Massilia sp. METH4: one gene and its partner. The protein of the gene in region 2 interacts with the protein of the main gene of each other region in a pairwise test. Links are inferred from orthologs where the notes say so. Each region holds a gene or a part of one and is shown on either strand. Other genes may lie near its edges.

Region 1 (5,397 bases), 130 kb from region 2 along the record:
GCCTGGGCCGCGCGCTTGCACCGGTCCACACTTGCCGCGATGCCGGCAACACGCTACATTGCGCGTCTGCGCCTGTGTCGGGCTTTCATAAAGGAGTAAGTTTTGCTCGCCATCTTCCAAGCTGCCGGCTGGCCGATCTGGTTGCTGCTGATCGCTTCCATCGTCGCCACCGCCTTGATCATCGAACGCCTGATGACCTTGCGCCGCGCCCGGATCCTGCCGCCTAACCTGCTCGACGAAGTGGTGGGCGTCTACCGCAGCGGCAACATCACGCCGGATATCCTGGGCAAGCTGGAAACGAGTTCGCCGCTGGGCGTGGTGCTGTCGGCCGCGCTGCGCAATGTGAACGCGCCGCGCGAGGTGATGAAGGAATCGATCGAGGAAGCGGGCAGCGGTGTCGCGCACACGCTGGAGCGTTTCCTGACGACGCTGGGCACGATCGCCACGCTGGCGCCGCTGATGGGGCTGTTCGGCACCGTGGTCGGCATGATCGAGATCTTCGGCGCCCAAAATCCCACCGGTGCCAATCCGGCGCAGCTGGCGCACGGCATTTCCGTGGCGCTGTACAACACCGGCTTCGGCCTGGCCATCGCCATGCCCACGCTGGTGTTCTACCGCCACTTCCGCGCGCTGGTCGACAGCTTCGTGATCCAGATGGAGCAGCAGGCCGTGCGCTTCGTCGACGTCGTGCACAACTCCCGTCAGTAAGGGCAGGGCGATGAATTTCCGCAAGGGCCAGCGCCGGGAAGACCCGGAGATCAACCTGATCCCGTTCATCGACGTGCTGCTGGTGATCCTGATCTTCCTGATGGTGTCGACCACCTACAGCAAGTTCACGGAACTGCAGATCACGCTGCCCACCGCCGATGCGCAGAAGGCGACCCAGCAGCCGGACCAGATCGACGTGACCGTGGATGCGAAAGGCAACTACACGATCAACGGCGAGCCGGTATCGTTCCGCGACGTGGCCGGCCTGGCCTCGGTGCTGAAGGCGGCCGCGCAGCCGGGCAGCGACCCGGTGGTGGTCGTCAATGCCGACCAGTTCGCCATGCACCAGATGGTGGTCAACGTGATGGAAGCGGCGCGCATCGCCGGCTTCGGCAAGTTGACGTTCGCGGCGCAGACGGGGAGCGGGAAGTAGGCGTGATATTTTCCTCTCAGACCCCGGAGCAAGACCTGGGGACGGACGCGACGGGTCCGTCCCCAGCACCTGCCTCCGGGGCAAGGATGTGTTGCCGGCTGTTCCGGCTATTCCTTACCCAATGACCCTCGAATCCACCCTCACCCGCGCCTGGCAGAAGCGCGGTCCGCTCGCCTGTGCGCTGTACCCCGTGTCGCTGCTGTTCCGCGCGCTGGCCGCGCTGCGCCGCCGCCTGTACCGCGGCGGCATCCTGAAATCGACGCGCCTGCCGGTGCCCGTGGTGGTGGTCGGCAATATCTATATCGGCGGCACCGGCAAGACGCCGTTGACGATCTGGCTGGTCGAGCGCCTGCGCGCCGCCGGCTTCCAGCCCGGCGTGATCTCGCGTGGCTTCGGCAGCCAGGGCGACGCGCCGCGGCCCGTGACCGCGCTGTCCACTCCGGCCGAGGTGGGCGACGAGCCCGTGCTGATCGCCACGCGCGCCGCGTGCCCCGTCTTCGTGGGCCGCAACCGCGCCGCGGCGGGGCTGGCGCTGCTGGCCGCGCACCCCGAAGTGAACGTGATCGTCACCGACGACGGCTTGCAGCACTACGCGCTGCAACGCGACGTGGAAGTGGTGCTGTTCGATGGCCGCGGCGTGGGCAACGGCTGGACCTTGCCCGCCGGCCCGCTGCGCGAGCCGCCTTCGCGCCGTCGCGATGTCACGGTGGTCAACGCGCCGGCGCTGACGCCGCGGCTGGCCGCCAAGGTCGGCGGCCAGCCGCACCTGATGACCCTGGAGGGCGAGTTCGCCGAACGCCTCGCCGACCGGCGCGAGCGCGTGCCGCTGCGCTATATCGGCGGCCGGGGCAGGGTGGCCGCCGCCGCCGGCATCGGCAACCCGAAGCGCTTTTTCCGCATGCTGGCCGACGCCGGCCTGCAGTTCCAGGAACTGCCGCTGCCCGATCATCACGATTTCCTCGACCGGCCGTTCGCGCGGGTGGACGCGGAGGTGATCTTGATGACCGAGAAGGATGCAGTAAAATGCGCACAAATCGAAGAACTCAGAAACGATCCGCGGCTGTGGGTCGTTCCGGTCGGCGCGCAGCTCGATGCGGCGCTGGCCTCGCACATTGTGGAGAAATGCCGTGGACGCACGTTTGCTTGACATCCTGGTCTGCCCTGTTTGCAAGGGCCCGCTGGAATACGATAAGAAAGCCCAGGAAATGATCTGCCGCGGCGACCGCCTGGCCTATCCGATCCGCGACGGCATCCCGATCATGTGGGCAGACGAAGCCCGCACGCTGCAGGATACCGTGGAATAAGCGGGTGGAATGAGCCGATCGTGAGCTTCACCGTCATCATTCCCGCGCGGCTGGCGTCGACCCGCCTGCCGAACAAACCGCTGGCCGACCTTGGCGGCAAGCCGATGGTCGTGCGCGTGGCCGAGCGGGCCGCGCTGTCCGGCGCGGCCCGCATCGTCGTGGCCACCGACCACCCATCGATCATGGAAGCCTGTGCCGCGCACGGCGTCGAAGCGCGGCTGACGCGCGCCGACCATCCGTCCGGCACCGACCGCATCGCCGAGGTGGCGCAGGCGCTCGGCCTGCCGCCCTCGGCCGTGGTCGTCAACCTGCAGGGCGACGAGCCGCTGATCGACCCGGCGCTGCTGGCCGACTGCGCCGCGCGCATCGATGCGGGCGTGCCAATGGCCACCTGCGCCCATCCGATCGACGACGCTGCCGATGCCTTCAATCCGAACGTGGTCAAGGTAGTCCTGGACAAGGCGGGCCGCGCGCTGTACTTCAGCCGCGCCACGATTCCCTGGGCGCGCGATGCCTTCGCGCAGTCCAAGGATGCGCTGCCTTCCGGCTATGTGCCGTTGCGCCACATCGGCCTGTACGCCTACCGCAACGATTTCCTGCAAGCCTATCCGCGGCTCGACGTGTCGCCGCTCGAGACCATTGAGGCCCTCGAGCAGCTGCGCGTGCTGTGGCATGGCCATCCTATCGCCGTGCACGTCACCGGCGCCGCGCCGGCACCCGGCGTCGATACTCCCGAAGACCTGGAACGCGTTCGCGCTCACTTCGGCTGAGCGTTTGGCGTTTTTGCACGTCGGCGCCATTCCCGAAGTGGCGTTGGGCCAGCCTTTTGTGGTAAGTTTCGTCACAACTGATACATCTACCATCAAACTATTAAAATTGTTTTAGGAATCTTCATGCGTCTCATTCTGTTAGGACCACCCGGCGCCGGCAAGGGCACCCAGGCCAACTTCATCAAGGAAAAGTACAACATTCCTCAGATTTCGACCGGTGACATGCTGCGGGCCGCCATCAAGGCCGGCACGGAGCTGGGGATCGCCGCCAAGGCGGTCATGGACGCTGGGCAGCTGGTTTCCGACGACATCATCATCGGCCTCGTCAAGAACCGCCTGAAGGAAGCGGACTGCGCGAACGGCTACCTGTTCGACGGCTTCCCGCGCACGATCGCCCAGGCCGACGCGATGAAGGATGCCGGCGTGAAGATCGACTACGTGCTGGAAATCGACGTGCCGGACGAACAGATCATCGAGCGCATGAGCGGCCGCCGCTGCCACCAGGGTTCCGGCCGCGTGTACCACGTGAAGTTCAACCCGCCCAAGGTGGATGGCGTGGACGACGTGACGGGCGAACCGCTGGTGCAGCGCGACGACGACCGCGCCGAGACCGTGAAGAAGCGCCTGGACGTGTACCACAACCAGACTGAAGTGCTGCTCGGCTATTACAACGAGTGGGCCAAGTCGGGCGACCCGGTCGCTCCCAAATACCGCAAGATCGAAGGCGTTGGCGCGGTGGAGGAAATCCGCGATCGCGCATTCGCCGCACTGGCGGAATAAGAAACACGAGACGGGCCCGCGCGGTCCGTTTTTTTTTGCCGGCCCCCTTTTGGCCGCACAGCCGTACGCCTTGCCGTACGCAGGTATTCGCAAGCATCGTTTCGTCTGCATCGTTTCGTTTGCCGCTAGCGCGGCGTGATGAAGTCCGATTGGCACCATTCGACAACGTTGGTTCATAAAGGGGGGAGATATGGCAGCAGGTCTGTGGTTTGCGGTGGCGTGTGGCGTCATCGCGGTGATATACGGGCTGTACTCGCGCAACTGGATCCTGGGGCAGGACGCGGGCAATGCCCGCATGCAGGAGATCGCCCTGGCGATCCAGCAGGGCGCCAGCGCCTACCTGACGCGGCAGTACCGCACCATCGCCATCGTTGGCGTCATCCTCCTCGTTGCCATCTTCCTCCTGCTCGGCGTGCAGACCGCGCTGGGCTTCCTGATCGGCGCGGTGCTGTCCGGCGCCTGCGGCTTCATCGGCATGAACGTGTCGGTGCGGGCCAATGTGCGCACGGCGCAGGCCGCCTCAAGAAGCTTGAACGACGCGCTCGACGTGGCCTTCAAGAGCGGCGCGATCACCGGCCTGCTCGTGGTGGGCCTGGGCCTGCTGGGCGTGGCCCTGTTCTACTGGATGCTGACGGCCTTTGCCGGCAGTGCGTATCCTTCGCCAGGGCTGTCGCCGCACGACGTGATCAAGCCGCTGATCGGCCTGGCTTTCGGCGCGTCGCTGATCTCGATCTTCGCCCGGCTGGGCGGCGGCATCTTCACCAAGGGCGCCGACGTGGGCGCCGACCTGGTGGGCAAGGTGGAGGCGGGCATCCCGGAGGATGACCCGCGCAACCCGGCCGTGATCGCCGACAACGTGGGCGACAACGTGGGCGACTGCGCCGGCATGGCGGCCGACCTGTTCGAAACCTATGTGGTGACCCTGATCGCCACCATGCTGCTCGGTGCGCTGATGGTTACCGACGCCACGGCCGAGGCGATCCTGTACCCGCTGCTGCTGGGCGGCGTGTCGATCCTGGCGTCGATCGTCGGCTGCCTGTTCGTCAAGGCCAAGCCGGGCAAGAAGATCATGTCTGCGCTGTACACGGGGCTGTGGTGGGCGGCGATCCTGTCGCTGATCGGCTTCGCCATCGTCACGTGGCTGGTGTGGACCGACTACACGATGCGCTGGCAGATGATTGGCGCCACGCTGGTGGGCATCGTGCTCACGGGCCTGATGGTGTACATCACCGAGTTCTACACGGGCACCGATTTCAAGCCGGTGCGTCACATCGCCGAAGCGTCGACGACCGGGCATGGCACCAACATCATCGCCGGGCTGGGCGTGTCGATGAAATCGACCGCATACCCCGTGCTGGCCGTGTGCATCGCCATCCTGGTGTCCTATGAGCTGGCCGGCCTG
Region 2 (5,271 bases):
ATGCGGGCGCGGGCGACGTTTGCGAAGCGCTGCGGTCCCGCAACCTGCGCTGCCTGTCCAGCCGCGGCGCGCTGGAAGAACTGCGGCTGCTGGACCGGCCGGCGATGCTCACCCTGAACGACGATCCGGCCGCGCCGACGTATGCCCTGCTGGTGGCGCTGGGCGAGCGCCAGGGCACGCTCGACATCGGCGGCCGCCGCCAGGCGGTGGCGCGCACGGCGCTGGAAAACCGCTACGACGGCACCTTCACTACGTTCTGGCGCGCGCCGCCGGGCTGGCGGGAACAGGTGGCCGCCGGCGATCGCGGCCCAGAAGTCGACTGGCTGGCCCGGCGGCTCGCGCAGTGGGCCGGCACCGCCAGGCCGCAGGACGGCGCGGCCCTCGAGGGCGAGACGCTGCGGCGCCTGCGCGACTTCCAGGCGGCCCAGCAACTGAAGGCGGACGGCGTGGCTGGTCCGAAAACATTCATACGCCTGAGTTTACTCGGCGACGTACCGGAACCCCGGCTGGCGCCGGCCGGAGGGAAGTGACATGTCCTATATTCTCGAAGCCCTGAAGAAGGCGCAGGCCGAGCGGCAACTGGGTGAAACGCCGGGCATCCACACGCCCGTGCCCCAAGCTCCCGCCGGTGGCGCCGCACCGCTGCGCAAGCCGCTGGCGGCCGCCTTTGCCGTGATGGCGCTGGCGATCGTCGGGCTTGCCGCCGTAATATGGCGGCAGGCGACCGCCCCCGCCCAACCGCCAGTGGTGCCGGTGGCGGCCGTGCCAGCCGCGCAGGTGCCCTTGACGCAGACTGCGCCTGGGCACTCCGGGCAGGCTCCCGTTGTGCAGGCGGTGCCGGTGCAATCCGCGCAGGTGCCCGTTGCGCAGGCGGTGCCGATGCAATCCGCGCAGGCTCCCGTTGCGCACGCGGTGCCGATGCAATCCGCACAGCTGCCCGTTGCGCAGGCGGTGCCGGCGCAATCCGCGCAGGTGGCCGTGACGCCGGCCAGGCGCGCGCCACCGGTATCGCAGCCGGCTGCTGCCGCAGCTGCTTCAGCAACGGCGCTGGCGGCCGCCAGCACGCCACCGCCCGCCGTCCAGCCGGTCCATGCCGGGTCGCCCGTCGCGGGCGTGAATCCGCCACCCCTGCGCGGGGAAGGCGCGCGCGCCGCAAAGAAGGAAGAGCCGGCCGGTGAGGAGCACGTGCAGGCGCTTCGCGACCTGCCCGAACCGATCCAGCGGGCGATCCCGCCGATCTCGATGAGCGGCTACATGTATTCGCCGAATCCGGCGGACCGCCTGGTCCTGATCGACAAGGTGCTGCGCCGCGAGGGAGACGAAGTCGCGCCCGGCCTGGTGCTGGTGCGCCTCGAGCCGAAAGGGGCGGTCTTTACATTCCGCGGCTACCGTTACCGGATGCCTTACTGAACTTCGGTGCGGAACGTCGCGCACGATTGGGCAGTCATCTCCCGGTCATACAAGTTCGTCATGCTTGGCATATCGACAACCACCCGGGATGACCACATGAAGCTCAACATTCTGCAAGCGTTGCCCCTGCTAGCCGCTGCCGCGCCCGTGCGCGCGGCTTACACTCCCGACGCCGCCGCGGCGGAGCCGGGCGCGCTCGTCATCGTGCTGGCCTGTGTCGGCCTGTTATGCCTGATGGCCGGCGGTGGCGACGACGGCCCGTTCCGGCCGGAGCCCTAAGCATCATTGGTCGGCCACGCGGACGACCAGCTTGCCGAAATTGCGCCCCTGCAGCAGGCCGACGAATGCGGCGGGGGCGTTCTCGAGCCCTTCGACCACGTCTTCCCGCAAGCGGATGCTACCGTCCGCCAGCCAGCCCTCCATGTCGCGGCGGAACGCTTCATAACGGGTGGCGTAATGATCCAGGATGATGAAACCCTGCATGCGGATGCGCTTCTGCAGGATCGCGGCTGTCACGCGCGGCAGCCGGTCCGGGCCGGCCGCGCCGTCGGCATCGTTATAGTGGGCGATGAATCCGCATACGGGAATGCGCGCGCCCACGTTCAGCAGCGGGACCACGGCATCGAACACGGCGCCGCCGACATTCTCGAAGTAGACGTCGATGCCGTCGGGGCAAGCCGCGGCGAGGCGCTGGGCGAAGCCGGGATCGTTGCGGTCGATGCAGGCGTGAAAGCCCAGCTCTTCGATGGCGTGGCGGCACTTGTCGGCACCGCCGGCAATGCCGACCACGCGCGCACCGTTGAGCCGGGCGATCTGGCCGACGACGGAACCGACGGCACCCGTCGCGGCGGCGACGACGACAGTCTCGCCGGCCCGCGGCGCGCCGATGTCGAGCAGGCCGACATAGGCGGTAAATGCCGGCATGCCCAGCCCGCCCAGCGCGCGCGACGGATGCGGCATGTCGCCTAGCCGCATCAGGTCGCTGCTGTCGGAGAGCGCGTAGTCCTGCCAGCCAGCGTTGGCGAGTACCAGCTCACCTTCCTGGAAGCCTGGGTGCCGCGAGCGGACCACGCGGCTGACTGTGCCGCCTACCATCGTGCCGCCGATCTCCACGCGCGGTGCGTAGCCTGGGCCGACTTCGTCCATCAGGTTGCGCATATAGGGATCGAGCGACAGGTACAGGGTACGCAGCAGCACTTGTCCTTCGCCCGGCACGGGCACGTCGGTCTCTTCGATGCGCAGGTCGGCAGGTGAGGGCAAGCCTTTTGGGCGGGCGGCGAGGAGAATGCGGCGGTTCACGTTGTTATTTTGCGGCATGGTTGGCTCCTTTGAATTAGACCGGTCGTCTAGCAAACATCAAAAAAAGGACTCAGCCGAGTCCCAGCAGTGTGCGTGTCTGCGCCATCGCCGTATCGAGCGGGGCCCGGTCACGCAGGATCTTCGCCAGCAGGCTGGCGCCGAGCCAGTTCTGGTACAGCGCCGTCGCCGTGCCGGCCGGGTCCGGCAGGGTGGGCAGCGAGCCGTCCTGCGCGCCGGCCGCGAGAGTCGCCGCCAGCCTTGCCGTTACCGCGCGCGTCCCGCGGTCCAGCGCCGCGCGCATCGGTTCGGACAGGTCGCTGACCTCCGCGCCCAGCTTGACGACGAGGCAGCGGCTCTGCGCATGCTCGTCCGTCTGCGATGTCAGCCAGTCGTCGAAATAAGCCATCAACCGCTCGGCCGCCGTGCCGGAACCGCCCAGCAAGCCATCGATCTTGGCATGGCATTCGTCGAAATACGTTTCCAGCATCGCCTCGCCGAATGCCTCTTTCGAGGCGAAGTAATGGTAGAACGAACCCTTCGGCACCCTTGCCGCCGCCAGCAGTTCGGCCAGTCCGACCGCCGTGAAGCCCTTGGCGAGCAGCAGCGGGTGGGCCACGTCGAGGATGTGGCGGCGTACGTCGGGGAGGTGAGCGGTGGTCATGAAGGCAATATAGCACCGATTAGACCAGTCGGCTAGCGGTGCCGTGACCGGCCGGCAGGCGTATAATGCCGCGATGCAGACAGCACCTATCACGAATGCGGGGCCGGTGATCGGCATCGTCGGCCGGTCCGGCAGCGGCAAGACGACCTTGCTGGAATACCTCGTCGGCCGCTTGTCCGAACTGGGCCGCAAGGTCAACGTCATCAAGCACAGCCACCATGACCTGGAACTGGAGCCACCGGGCAAGGACAGCGCCCGACTGCGGCGCGCCGGTGCGGCCGAAGTGATGGTGGCGTCGCCTTACCGTTTCGCCATCGTCCGCGAACTGCGCGGCGCGCCGGAACCGGGGCTGGACGAGCAACTGGCGCGGCTGGCGCCGGCCGACCTGACCCTGGTGGAAGGCTTCAAGGCCTTTCCCATCGATAAACTGGAAATCCACCGGGCCGTGGGCGACAAGGGCCCGCTGTATCCGGACGATCCGCACATCGTCGCCGTTGCCTCGACCTTGCCGCGCCCGGCCGACGCGGCGCCGCACGTCGAATGGCTGGATCTCGGAGACCGCGAGGCCGTGCTGGCCTGGCTGCTGAAAAAAATGGCGCCGCCTGCCTCAAGTTCGCTGTGACTCTTCCGTAAACGAGGAAATGCCTCGTCACGGGGCGGCACAAAGGAGCTAACATGGATGCAATGAGCATCGCACGCCTGTCGACGACGATCGCCGAGACTGGTACGAAACAGGAAGTCAGCATGGCCGTGCTGAAGAAGGCGATGGACGTGCAAGCCGCTTCCGCCGAAGCCCTGATCGCAGCGCTGCCGGCCACGCCGAGCGCCCCGAACCTGCCGCCGCACCTGGGCAACCGGATCAACACCACTGCTTGAGCGCGTCCCCGAACGCGCTGACCCGCTGTTCCCCGTGGACAGCGGGTTTTTTTATTTCCGGAAAATAGTTGCTTCAAAAATGGGGACAGTCCCCATTTTTGAAGCAACTTTCGCTAGAATCGGCAGGTTGTTGACTGGATTGGAGAAACGATGGACAAGCGGACGATGATCGCCGCGGCGCTGGCCGCGGCATGCGCGGCGGGCGCTGCGCACGCACAGATGGGCGGCGGGGCGGACAAGGAAAAATGCTACGGCGTGGCGAAGGCCGGCCAGAACGATTGCGGCTCGTCCGATGGCGCCCACGGTTGCGCGTCGATGGCGCAAACCGACAATGCGCCCACCGAGTGGAAGTGGGTCGCCAAGGGCACCTGCGAAAAGCTGGGCGGCAAGACCACGCCGCCGCCGAAGGAGAAGTAAGACCGCCATGGCCGCGACAGCTGGTATCGGCCTGCGCGCGGCGCATTACGCCGATTTCCTGGCTGGCCGGCCACGCGCCGGCTGGGTCGAGGTGCACACGGAGAATTACCTGGCCGAGGGCGGTCGCGACGTGCACGTGCTGCAGCGCGTGCGCCGCGACTATCCGGTCAGCTTGCATGGCGTGGGTCTCGGCCTGGGTTCCGCTCACGGCATCGTGCCGGAACACCTGGAACGCATCCGCGCGCTGGCCGCGCGCATCGAACCTTTCCTCGTTTCCGAACACCTGAGCTGGGGCGCCGTGCCCGGCCGGCACCTGCACGACCTGCTGCCCCTGCCGCTGGACGAAGCCACGCTCGGCCTGCTGGCCGCCCGCGTGACACAGGTGCAGGAGGTGCTCAAGCGGCGCATCCTCGTCGAGAACGTGTCCGCCTACGTGCGCTTTTCGGCCGATACGATGAGCGAAGCGCAATTCCTGGCCGAGCTGGCGCGGCGCACGGGCTGCGGCCTGCTGCTCGACATCAATAACCTGTACGTCAACCAATGCAACCACGGCGAGGATGCGCTTGCCGCGCTGGCGGCGATCCCGCCGGGACTGGTCGGTGAAATCC

The links. The genes of interacting proteins can lie anywhere in the genome.
Region 1: the proteins of V6Z91_RS14640 (region 2) and kdsB interact in binary tests that used the Escherichia coli proteins (3 or more experiments, as listed by UniProt). The link is inferred for Massilia sp. METH4 from one-to-one orthologs.

What each region holds. Positions count from the first base shown.
Region 1 is NZ_CP146614.1:3,457,778-3,463,174, forward strand. Bases 1,516-4,340 are described here. They hold kdsB (3-deoxy-manno-octulosonate cytidylyltransferase), read left to right. Parts: upstream 1,516-2,465; coding sequence 2,466-3,215; downstream 3,216-4,340. Other genes in these bases: lpxK (tetraacyldisaccharide 4'-kinase), read left to right, coding at 1,516-2,288; V6Z91_RS15200 (Trm112 family protein), read left to right, coding at 2,269-2,445; adk (adenylate kinase), read left to right, coding at 3,339-3,995; V6Z91_RS15215 (sodium-translocating pyrophosphatase), read left to right, coding at 4,186-4,340. In the rest of the region: V6Z91_RS15185 (MotA/TolQ/ExbB proton channel family protein), read left to right, coding at 103-708; V6Z91_RS15190 (biopolymer transporter ExbD), read left to right, coding at 719-1,141; more of lpxK, read left to right, coding at 1,263-1,515; more of V6Z91_RS15215, read left to right, coding at 4,341-5,397. UniProt on the Escherichia coli protein: Activates KDO (a required 8-carbon sugar) for incorporation into bacterial lipopolysaccharide in Gram-negative bacteria.
Region 2 is NZ_CP146614.1:3,327,030-3,332,300, forward strand. Bases 1,576-4,274 are described here. They hold V6Z91_RS14640 (TetR/AcrR family transcriptional regulator), read right to left. Parts: upstream 3,371-4,274; coding sequence 2,780-3,370; downstream 1,576-2,779. Other genes in these bases: V6Z91_RS14630 (hypothetical protein), read left to right, coding at 1,576-1,689; V6Z91_RS14635 (NADP-dependent oxidoreductase), read right to left, coding at 1,693-2,727; mobB (molybdopterin-guanine dinucleotide biosynthesis protein B), read left to right, coding at 3,444-3,992; V6Z91_RS14650 (YjfB family protein), read left to right, coding at 4,046-4,246. Also shown: V6Z91_RS14620 (AAA family ATPase), read left to right, coding at 1-530; V6Z91_RS14625 (general secretion pathway protein GspB), read left to right, coding at 532-1,410; more of V6Z91_RS14630, read left to right, coding at 1,507-1,575; V6Z91_RS14655 (DUF2282 domain-containing protein), read left to right, coding at 4,397-4,663; V6Z91_RS14660 (DUF692 family multinuclear iron-containing protein), read left to right, coding at 4,671-5,271. UniProt on the Escherichia coli protein: Involved in response to both electrophiles and reactive chlorine species (RCS). Represses the transcription of the nemRA-gloA operon by binding to the NemR box.